Regions from separate parts of the Kineococcus deserti genome, predicted to be linked through region 1. Evidence: riboswitches for the same ligand, from Rfam matches in the RefSeq annotation. Region 1 holds a riboswitch; each other region holds the start of a gene.
What was found. A riboswitch is a leader RNA that binds a small molecule or an ion and turns the genes downstream of it on or off. The one in region 1 is predicted to bind thiamine pyrophosphate.
Positions count from the first base shown of each region.

Region 2: another riboswitch for thiamine pyrophosphate. It lies ahead of ACRYR2_RS21360 (ECF transporter S component); the one in region 1 lies ahead of ACRYR2_RS14095 (YkoF family thiamine/hydroxymethylpyrimidine-binding protein).
Region 3: another riboswitch for thiamine pyrophosphate. It lies ahead of thiM (hydroxyethylthiazole kinase); the one in region 1 lies ahead of ACRYR2_RS14095 (YkoF family thiamine/hydroxymethylpyrimidine-binding protein).

Region 1 covers NZ_JBJLSI010000017.1:17,986-21,243, reverse strand. The annotation lists gene ACRYR2_RS14105 (ABC transporter ATP-binding protein) at 1-448, opposite strand, end outside; gene ACRYR2_RS14100 (ECF transporter S component) at 451-1,053, opposite strand; gene ACRYR2_RS14095 (YkoF family thiamine/hydroxymethylpyrimidine-binding protein) at 1,050-1,703, opposite strand; TPP riboswitch at 1,758-1,866, opposite strand; gene ACRYR2_RS14090 (heparan-alpha-glucosaminide N-acetyltransferase domain-containing protein) at 1,842-2,978, opposite strand; gene ACRYR2_RS14085 (FtsK/SpoIIIE family DNA translocase) at 3,103-3,258, shown strand, end outside.
Region 2 covers NZ_JBJLSI010000037.1:23,959-27,216, forward strand. The annotation lists gene ACRYR2_RS21355 (ATP-binding cassette domain-containing protein) at 1-1,426, opposite strand, end outside; gene ACRYR2_RS21360 (ECF transporter S component) at 1,419-2,018, opposite strand; TPP riboswitch at 2,066-2,170, opposite strand; gene ACRYR2_RS21365 (hypothetical protein) at 2,234-2,365, shown strand; gene ACRYR2_RS21370 (DUF4235 domain-containing protein) at 2,382-2,684, shown strand; gene ACRYR2_RS21375 (CsbD family protein) at 2,796-2,969, shown strand; gene ACRYR2_RS21380 (SDR family oxidoreductase) at 2,970-3,258, opposite strand, start outside.
Region 3 covers NZ_JBJLSI010000007.1:156,161-159,418, reverse strand. The annotation lists gene mgrA (L-glyceraldehyde 3-phosphate reductase) at 1-958, shown strand, start outside; gene ACRYR2_RS08205 (DUF4383 domain-containing protein) at 992-1,438, opposite strand; TPP riboswitch at 1,490-1,590, shown strand; gene thiM (hydroxyethylthiazole kinase) at 1,583-2,401, shown strand; gene thiE (thiamine phosphate synthase) at 2,398-3,027, shown strand; gene thiD (bifunctional hydroxymethylpyrimidine kinase/phosphomethylpyrimidine kinase) at 3,024-3,258, shown strand, end outside.

The sequences.
Region 1 (3,258 bases):
GGGCCACCCGCTGCAGTTCCCCGCCGGACAGCCCCGTCGTCGACCGGCCCCGCAGGTGGGTCGCGCCGGCCCGGGCCAGCGCCGCGGCCGAGCGGTCCTGCATCGCGGCGGGGTCCACCCCGAGGTTCTCCAGGGCGAACGCCACCTCGTCGTCGACCTCGGGCAGGCAGACGCCGGACTCGGGATCCTGGTGGACGACGCCGACGACGTCGGCGAGGTCGGCGACGCGGTGCTCGCCGACGGCTCGCCCCGCCACCTGCACCGAACCGGTCACCTGGGCGTGGACCGCCTGCGGCACCGCACCGTTCAGCAACCGCAGGACGGTGGACTTGCCTGCTCCCGACGGGCCCAGCACGAGCAGGGCCTCACCGGCCCGCAGGTCCAGGTCGACCGGGCCGACGCCGTCGCCGGTGGGGAACACCGACTCCAGGTTCCGCGCGTGGAGCACCGTCACCGTTCACGCCGCACCAGGGCGGGCTGCGCGGCCAGGCCGTCGCGGACGATGCCGAAGTTGTCCACGACCCCGGTTCGGCGCAGCGCCTCGACGAGGACCCTCGCCAGCAAGCCGCCCAGCAGCAGGCCCGAGACGACCTGCAGGCCGAACCGCAGGGCGAGGATGTCCTGGCCGAACCAGCCGAAGCGCACGGCCGAGAAGAAGAACACCAGCGCCGCGCCGCAGATCCCCGACAGCGCGAACACCCCCCAGCCGAACCGGCGGTAGCGGGTCAGCGCGAAGGGCAGTTCGCTGCCCAGACCCTGCAGCGCCGCGGCCACCAGCAGGATCGGACCGACCGCCGAGCCGAGGAACACCACCTCCACGACCGAGGCGATGACCTCGGCCAGGATCCCCACGCCGGGGCGGCGGACCACCGCCACAGCCAGGGGAGCCACGATGAGCCAGCCGCCCAGCAGCACGTGCTGGGCCAGGTCACCGGCCGGTCCCATCGCGACGGCCAGGACGTTCCAGCCCTGCACCAGCGCCCAGTACAGGAACCCGAAGACGACGCCGAGCACCACCAGCAGGACGACGTCCCGCAGTTCCAGTCGCCTCACGGCCGCGCCCCGCGGTGGCTGGGGCTGTTCACCGAGATCGTCAGGTGGCTGGTGACGTGCTGGACGCTGCGGCCGACCATCGTCCACCCGGCCAGCACGGTTTCCAGGACGCGGCCGAGGTCACCCTCCAGGCGCGTCACGAAGTGCTCGGACTTCCGGAACGTCCCGTTGCCGCGCGCGAAGTCGATGGCGGCGTGGATGTCGCGCATGTGGTCGGGTTCGACCCCGGCCGTGACCTGGTCGGCCAGCGGGTACAGCGCCCACTCCGCCGACGCGAAGGTCCCCGTCTCGCGACCGGCGGGAACGTCCGTGCTGCGCGGACCGGCGCCGCCGGGCAGTTCGCACACCGCCTCCCCGGGGCAGCCGCGCGACAGGTGCACCGCGATCGCGGCGTGCTCACCCGAGGCCGCGACGGCCGCGGACAGGTCGGTGAGCCAGCGCAGCAGGTCCGCCTCCGACCCTCCGGCGTAGGTGCTGACGTCGCCGGTGTCCAGCACCAGCCCCGTGGCGTCGGCGCCGCGCACGGCGCCGAGGATGACGTCGGCGTAGCGGTCGGCCATCACCGCGACGGTGACGCGGGCGCCCACGCCGAAGGCCAGCGGGTCGGCGCGCAGGCGCGCGCGGTCGTCGAGCAGGGGAGTTCCCGTCACGTCGTCCGTCCTCGTGTCCAGCGGGCACGAGCGGGGTTCCGGAGAGGGCACGGTGGAACCGTGCTGGTCGCTCCCTGCGCTGGCATGATCCAGATCAGGTTCAACGGTCGGAGTTCGAGAACTCCCTCTCAGCCCGGCTCACCGGACTCCCGTGCTGCGCGGGACCCTAGCACCCGCCGCAGCGGCGGCCCGGCCCACGACCTGCTCCAGCGGCCCGCGGCCGACGGCGAGCCGCCAGGTGGTGGCGAACAGCATCCCCAGGAGCACGTGCACGGCCAGCAGCGTCGTGGTCTCCCGCGGCCACGCGGCCAGCGCGAGCACGTGGGCGGTGTAGAGGGTCAGCGGCATGCTGCCGAACGCCGCGACCGGGTGGAGGAACCGGGTCAGCGTCGAGGGCAGCAGGCAGCACACCCCGACGACCGCGAGCGCCGTGCCGGCGGTGTGCAGCAGGTCCGGCGGTGTGCCCGAGTGCGGTTCCACCACGGCCAGCCACCACCGCGAGTCCGTCGGGACGGTGCCGTAGTAGTCCTGCGCGTCCAGGGCGGAGGCCCCGAAGCGCCCGGTGAGCGCGGCGCGGCCACCGCCCGGCCCGAGCAGCAGACCGCTGACGATCCAGGAGGAGCCGGCGGCGAGCGCCCCGGCGCCGGCGACCCGCATCGCGACGGTGCTCTCGCGCAGGTCGACCTTGGAGACCGCCAGCCCCAGCAGCAGGTAGCCGGCCCAGCCGACGACGGGGTAGTACCCGGTCAGCGCCAGCGTCTCCAGCAGGTCACCGGGGCGGGCCAGCCAGCCCAGGGTCGGCTGCTCGTACTGCGCGTCCAGACCGGAGGCGCCGCGCACGGCGAAGGACAGCAGCGGCGCCAGCACGAGCCAGGCGCCGGCCAGGACGGCCAGGCGGCGGGCCGGCCACCACAGGAAGGGCAGCACGACGACGAAGGCGACGCCGTAGTAGGCCAGGATGATGGCGACCCGGCTGCCGGCGTCGACGAGGACCAGCCCGAGCAGGGCGATGAGCAGGCCGCGGACCAGGACGCCGGTGCGGGCGGCGGCGCGGGCGTCGCCGCCGCGGCGGGTGGCCAGGCCCAGGGAGAGGCCGGCCAGGACGGCGAACAACCCCGACGCCCGGCCGTGGGAGACGGAGTACAGGGCGCCGGCGAACCCTCCGACCTCCTCGCCGGGCAGCACGTGGATCGACATCATCCCGACGACGGCGACGGCCCGGGCCAGGTCGACACCCACCAGGCGGCCCGAGGGCACCACTCGTCCGGAGGTCACGGCCGACAGTCTGGCGGCCGGGTCCCGGCGTGTCGCCCGCGGTCCCCGCCCGGCCCCGGGGCAGGCTGAGATCCGGCTGGGTGCTCGCCCGGTCGGAGCAGTCGCGCCCGGGTACCGTGATCGCATGGCCACCCGGACGAACACGCGCACGACCAGCGGTAGGGGAGGGGCCAGCAAGGTGGCGACCGGAGGCTCTCGGGGTGGCGCCAAGCCCGCTGCCAAGGCACCTGCGCGTGGCACGTCCCGGCCGGCGGGCAACCGCACTCCCGCCAAGACGGCG
Region 2 (3,258 bases), on a different contig from region 1:
CCAGGTGGACCCCGCCGTCCCCGCCGATCGCGTCCAGCAACCGGCTGTCGTGGCTGCTGAGGACGACCCCGGCGCCGTCCCGGGCGGCCGCCTGCAGCAGCCCGGCCACGACGGCCCACGTACCGCGGTCCTGCCCGACGGTGGGTTCGTCGGCGAGCACGACCGCCGGCCCGGCGGCCAGGGCGCCCGCGAGCGCCAGCCGTCGCTGCTCCCCGCCGGAGAGCTGGAACGGGTTGACCTCGGCGCGGTCGGCCAGGCCGAGCAGCTCGAGCAGCCGCCCGGCCCGGTCGGTGTCGCGCCCCAGGACGGCGGCCGTCGCGGCGGCCTCCTCGCGCACGGTGTGCGCGAGGAACGTGTGCTCGGGGAACTGCGGGACCCAGCCGGTGCGGGCGGCCAGGTCCCGCGAGCGCCAGCGGTGCGGTTCGCGGCGGCCGTCGGCGGCGAGCCCGGCGGCCGCGAGGAGCCGTCCGCTGGTGGGCCGCGCCAGTCCGGCCAGCACCGCCAGCAGGCTGGACTTGCCCGCGCCGCTGTCGCCGGTCACGGGTGTCACGCGGCCCGCGCGGACGGTCACGTCGACGGCGCGCAGGACCGTGGCCGGGGGCCGCGGCCGCAGCCCACGCCGCCGACGGACGAGACCCATCCCCTCGCCCTGCAACAGGTCGCCGTCGACTCGCCACTGCGGGGCGAGGAGCCCGGCGGGTACCGGCAGCGGCTGCGGGTCCGGCACGCCCGGCAGCCACAGGCCCTCGGTCGCGCTGCCCGGCACCAGCACCCGGTCGGCGGGGCCGTCGGCGGCGACCCGGCCGTCCCGGCCGAGGACGACGACGCGGTCGACGTGGGCGCCCCAGCCGGCCAGGTCGTGGTCGACGACGACGAGGGAGCGGCCGCGGGCGGCGTCCAGGACGGCCGCGCGGACGGCGGCCGCGGTGGGGGCGTCGAGCATGGACGTCGGTTCGTCCAGCAGCAGGACGGCCGGGTCGGCGGCCAGCGTTCCGGCCAGCGCCAGCCGCTGGCGTTCGCCCCCGGACAGCGTCACGACCTCGCGGTCCCGCCCGGCGGAGTACCGGGCGGCGGCGTGGGCGCGGGCCACGAGCTGCCAGGTGCGGACGCGGTCGAGGCCGGAGTTCTCCGGGCCGAAGGCGGTGTCGCGGCCGGCCGCCTCGGCGACGACCGCGTCGAGCGGGTCCTGCACGAGCAGGCCGATCTGCCCCGGTACGGGGGCGCGGCCGTCGAGGCGCACGTCGCCGGTGGCCTCGAGGTGGTCCTCCAGCAGACCCGCCAGCGCCCGCAGGACGGTGGACTTGCCGGCGCCGCTGGGCCCGGTGAGCAGCACCCGTTCCCCCGCCGCGACGTCGAGGTCGACGTCGCGCACGAGGGTGCGGCCCCCGGTGACGACGCTGAGTCCTCGCAGCGCGAGGTCAGGCACGGTCGCGACCGGCGGGGAACGCGGACAGCGCGCCGGTGCGGGCCAGGCCGCGGACCAGGGCCCAGCCGCCGAGTCCGGCCACGAGGGCGCCGGAGACGGCGAAGCAGGCGACGTAGAGGACCTGGAACCCCGGCGTCCACGCCCCCGCGTAGTAGGCGAAGAGCTCGTAGACGCCCTCCAGCACCGCGGCGAGCACCCCGCCGAGGACGGCGACGGCCGGGCCGAACCGGCGCCAGGCGAACAGGGCGACGGCCAGTTCGACGCCGATCCCCTGGATCGCGCCGGAGACCAGGACGCCGAAGCCCCAGTGGCTGCCCAGCAGGGCTTCGACGGTGGCGGCGACCATCTCGGCCAGCAGCGCGGCGCCCGGACGGCGCACGATCAGCGCGGCCACGACGGCGGGCAGCAGCCAGACGCCGCTGAGCAGGCTCTGCAGGAACGGCACGGTGACGAAGAACGGGGTCAGGACGGCGTAGAGGACGCCCCACCCCCAGAACACGACGCCGAAGGCGACGCCGAGGACGGCGGCGGTGACGAGGTCGACGGTGCGCCAGCGGGTGGCTCCGCGGGAACGGCTGACGGTGGTGCTCACGGTGTCCTCCTGGAGCAGGAGGGGGACCCGCGGCCGCGGTGGCCACGGGTCGAGACGGCCCGACTCCCTACGCCGGTGTGAACCGGATCAGGTTCGAGGGTCTGCGGATGCCCGCACTCTCAGCGCCCCACGGCGCTCCCCTGTCGTGTGCCCCGACCCTACCCCTGCTGGGCGCTCGCGCTCCCCCCGCACAGCACAATGTGGTGGTGCTGCGGATGATGCGAGGTCCCGACGGCGGCCCGTCCCGGGCGGTCAAGCTGATGACGCTGATCGTCGTGGTCGCCGTCCTCGCCGGCAGCGCCGCCGCGCTGACGCCGGTCCTGGGCTGGCTCCTGGACCTGCTGTAGGGCAGGGTTCGGACCCATGAGCTCGTTCGTCTGGAAGTTCGTCGGCCCCGGAGCCGGCATCCTCGCGACCGCGATCGCGAGCCGCGTCACGAAGAAGGCCTGGGTCGCGGTGACCAAGTCCCCGCCGCCGGACAACCCGGAGGACCCCGACGTGGCGTGGAGGGAAGCGATCGTCTGGGCGCTGGCCTCCGGCGCCATCATCGGGCTGACCCGGCTGATCGTCGAACGTCAGGCCGCCGCCTGGTACCGCAAGAGCTTCGGTGAACTGCCGCCCGGCCTCGGGCCGGGCGACGACGGCGGCGCCAAGGCCAACGCCTGATCCCTTCCGGATGCGGTCCCGCTGCAGCGGTGCTGCAGTGGGACCGCATCCGGGGACGGGCATCGACGGATCTTCGTCCGCCACCTCCCCGGTGTTCGAGGAGGAGGAACCGTGAGCGCATCGGACAAGATCAAGAACGCCGCGCAGGACGTCGCGGGCCGGGCGAAGGAAGCCGCCGGCGGCGCCAAGGACGACGAGGAGCTGCGCCGCGAGGGTCAGAAGGACCAGGCGGCCGCCGACCTCAAGCAGCGCGGCGAGCACGTCAAGGACGCCTTCAAGGGCTGATCAGCCGAACCGCTCCACCAGCCGGTCCTGGCGGGCGTCGACATCGGGGTCGACGACCCGCAGGTCCGGGGTGGCGTCGTGGTGGGCGACGATCTCCCGGGCGCCTGCCGCGAAGCTCGTCGTCGCCGCGAACCCCGGCACGAGCCGCTTGAGCTTGGTGTTGTCGAAGACCACCGAGTGCGCCTTGTCCCCCAGCAGACCCGGCCCGCGGTCGGGCGCCTCCCGCGCGATGACGTCGCTGGGAACGTGCACGAGCTGCGGATCGGGAACCCCGGCGGCCGCACCCAGC
Region 3 (3,258 bases), on a different contig from region 1:
GCCCGCGCTGTCGCTGGGGTTCTGGCACAACTTCGGCGACGACAAGCCGTTCCAGACCCAGCGTGACATCGCCCGTCGCGCCTTCGACCTGGGGATCACCCACTTCGACCTGGCGAACAACTACGGACCCCCCTACGGGGCGGCCGAGACGAACTTCGGCCGGTTGTTCCGCGAGGACTTCAAGCCCTACCGCGACGAACTGGTCATCTCCTCCAAGGCCGGCTGGGACATGTGGCCCGGCCCGTACGGGGACCGGGGCTCGCGCAAGTACCTCACCGCCTCGCTGGACCAGTCGCTGCAGCGCATGGGCCTGGAGTACGTGGACATCTTCTACCACCACCGTCCGGACCCCGACACCCCGCTCGAGGAGACGATGGGGGCGCTGGACTCCATCGTCCGTTCCGGCAAGGCGCTGTACGTCGGGATCTCCTCCTACGGCCCCGAGCGCACGCTGCAGGCCGCGCGGATCCTGCGTGACCTCGGCACGCCGCTGCTGATCCACCAGCCCTCGTACTCGATGTTCAACCGGTGGATCGAGTCCGGGCTGCTGGACGTCCTGGCCGAGGAGGGCGTGGGCTGCATCCCGTTCACCGCGCTGGCGCAGGGTTTGCTGACGAACCGCTACCTGGACGGCGTTCCGGCCGACTCCCGTGCGGCGCAGGGCAAGTCGCTGGACCCGCGCATCCTGAACGACGAGACGCTGCGCCGGATCCGTGGCCTGCAGGAGATCGCGGCCGGTCGCGGGCAGAGCCTGGCGCAGCTGGCGCTGGCGTGGACCCTGCGCGACCGGCGGATCACCACGACCCTCATCGGGGCCAGTTCGGTGCAGCAGGTGGAGGACAACGTCGCCGCGGTGGCGAACCTGGAGTTCTCCGAGGACGAACTCACGGCGATCGACGAGTTCGCCGTCGACTCCGGGGTCGACCTGTGGGCGGGCGTCCGCGAGGGCGGCGAGTAGCCCGGGGCCGGTCCGGCCCGCGGAACTGGGCGCTCAGTCCAGTTCCGCGGTGGAACGGCGGCGGCCGGTGCGCACCGGCACGAACGCGATGAGCAGGCCCAGGCAGGCGAACACCGCGTGCAGCGTGCTGATGGGCCAGTTCAGGTTCAGCGGTGCGCCACCGTCGAGCGCGGCGTAGGCGAAGAGGCCGGCGCCGGCCAGGAACAGGACGATGCCGTACCAGCGCGCTCGGCGGGCGCCGGTGCGCCCGAGCAGGCCCAGCACCCCCAGGACGACGTGCATCGCGCTGCTCAGCGGGTTCACGGCGAACCCGATGACCTGCTGCTCCAGGGTTCCGCCCGTCCAGTTCGAGAAGCCGCTGACGGCGAAGCCGGCCACGCCCAGGACGATCAGCAGGACCCCGGCGATGAGCGACAGGTGTTGTCCAGCCGTGGTCCGCGGGTGGACCGAGAGGTCGGCTCCCGAGAGGTTCAGGCTCATGACTGCTGGTTACCCCGGCGGCGTCTTCTCAAACGGCGCCGGTGTACGGTTCCCGGCGACACGGGGTGCTGCGTGCGGATCGCGCAGCTGAGATCACACCCGTCGAACCTGACGCAGGTAATGCTGACGAAGGGATGTCGCGGCATGGCAGCCGTTGAAGTGGCCGAGGTGAGCCCGCAGGACGTGGCCCGGGTCCGGGCCGCGCTCGTCGAGCGCGCCCCGCTCGTGCAGTGCCTCACCAACTCCGTCGTGCAGACGATCACCGCGAACGTCCTGCTGGCGGCCGGGGCGGCCCCGGCGATGGTCGACAACGTGCCCGAGAGCGCGCAGTTCGCCGCCGTCGCCTCGGCGGTGCTGGTGAACGTGGGAACCCTCGACGAGGTCCGCGCCCGGGCCATGGCGCTGGCCGCGGAGGCGGCGCAGCGCAGCGGGACGCCGTGGGTGCTGGACCCCGTCGCCGTCGGCGGGCTCGCGTTCCGCACGGGCGTCGCGCGGGACCTGCTGCAGTTCGCCCCGACCGTCGTGCGCGGCAACGCCTCGGAGGTCCTGGCGCTGGCCGGCGCCGGAGCGGGCGGTCGCGGCGTCGACTCCACGGCCGGTGCGGAGGAGGCGGTCGAGGCTGCTCGCGACCTCAGCCGCCGCACCGGCGGCGCCGTCGCGGTCTCCGGGGCGGTCGACGTCGTCGTCCACGGCGACCGCACGGTCCGCGTCCGCGGCGGGCACGTCCTGCTGACCCGCACGACGGGGGCGGGGTGCTCCCTGGGTGCCCTCGTCGCGGCCTGCGCCGGGGTGGAGGCCGACCCGCTGCTCGCCGCGGCCACCGCCCACGCCCACGTCGCCCTGGCCGCCGAACGCGCGGCCCGCCGTGCCGCACGGCCCGGCTCGTTCGCCACCGCCTGGATCGACGAGCTCGACGCCGTCGACGCGCCGGACCTCGGATCCGACACGGGACGGTTCGCGTGAGGGGCCGCTTCGAGCCCGCCCTGTACCTGGTCACCGACACCGAGCAGTGCGGCCCGCGCGGGGTGGCCGCGGTGGTCCGCGCCGCCGTCGCCGGCGGGGTCGACGCCGTGCAGGTCCGCGCCAAGCACGGCGCCGACCGCGACCGGCTCGCCCTCGTCCTGGCCGTCCAGGAGGCGTTGCGCGGCACCGGGGTTCCGCTGTTCGTCAACGACGCCGTCGACGTCGCCCTCGTCGCGGGCGTCGACGGGGTGCACCTGGGGCAGTCCGACCTGCCGGCCGCCGACGTGCGACGGATCGCCCCCGACCTGCTGCTGGGGTTGTCGGTCTCCACACCGGAACAGGCCGCGGCCGTCGACCCGGCCGTCGTGGACTACCTCGGCGTCGGCCCGGTCCGCGACACCGCGACGAAACCCGACGCCGCGGCCGAACTGGGCGCCGACGGGGTGCGGGCCGTCGTGGCCGCGGCGCCCGTCCCGTGCGTCGCGATCGGGGGGATCCACCCCGACAACCTGGACACCCTGCGCGGCACCGGCATCAGCGGGATCTGCGTCGTCTCGCAGATCTGCACCGCCGACGACCCCGAACGGGCCGCCCGGGAACTGCGCCGGCAGTGGGAGGGGGCGTGAGCCCCGCCCCCACCGCCCTCACCGTCGCCGGCAGCGACTCCGGCGGGGGAGCGGGGATCCAGGCGGACCTGAAGACGTTCGCCGCCCACGGCGTGTTCGGGACCAGCGCGATCACGGCGCTGACCGCGCAGAACACCCGCGGGGTCCGCGCCGTCCACCCGGTTCCGGCGCGGTTCGTCGCCGAGCAGATCGACACCGTGCTGGACGACATCACCGTGCACGCCACCAAGA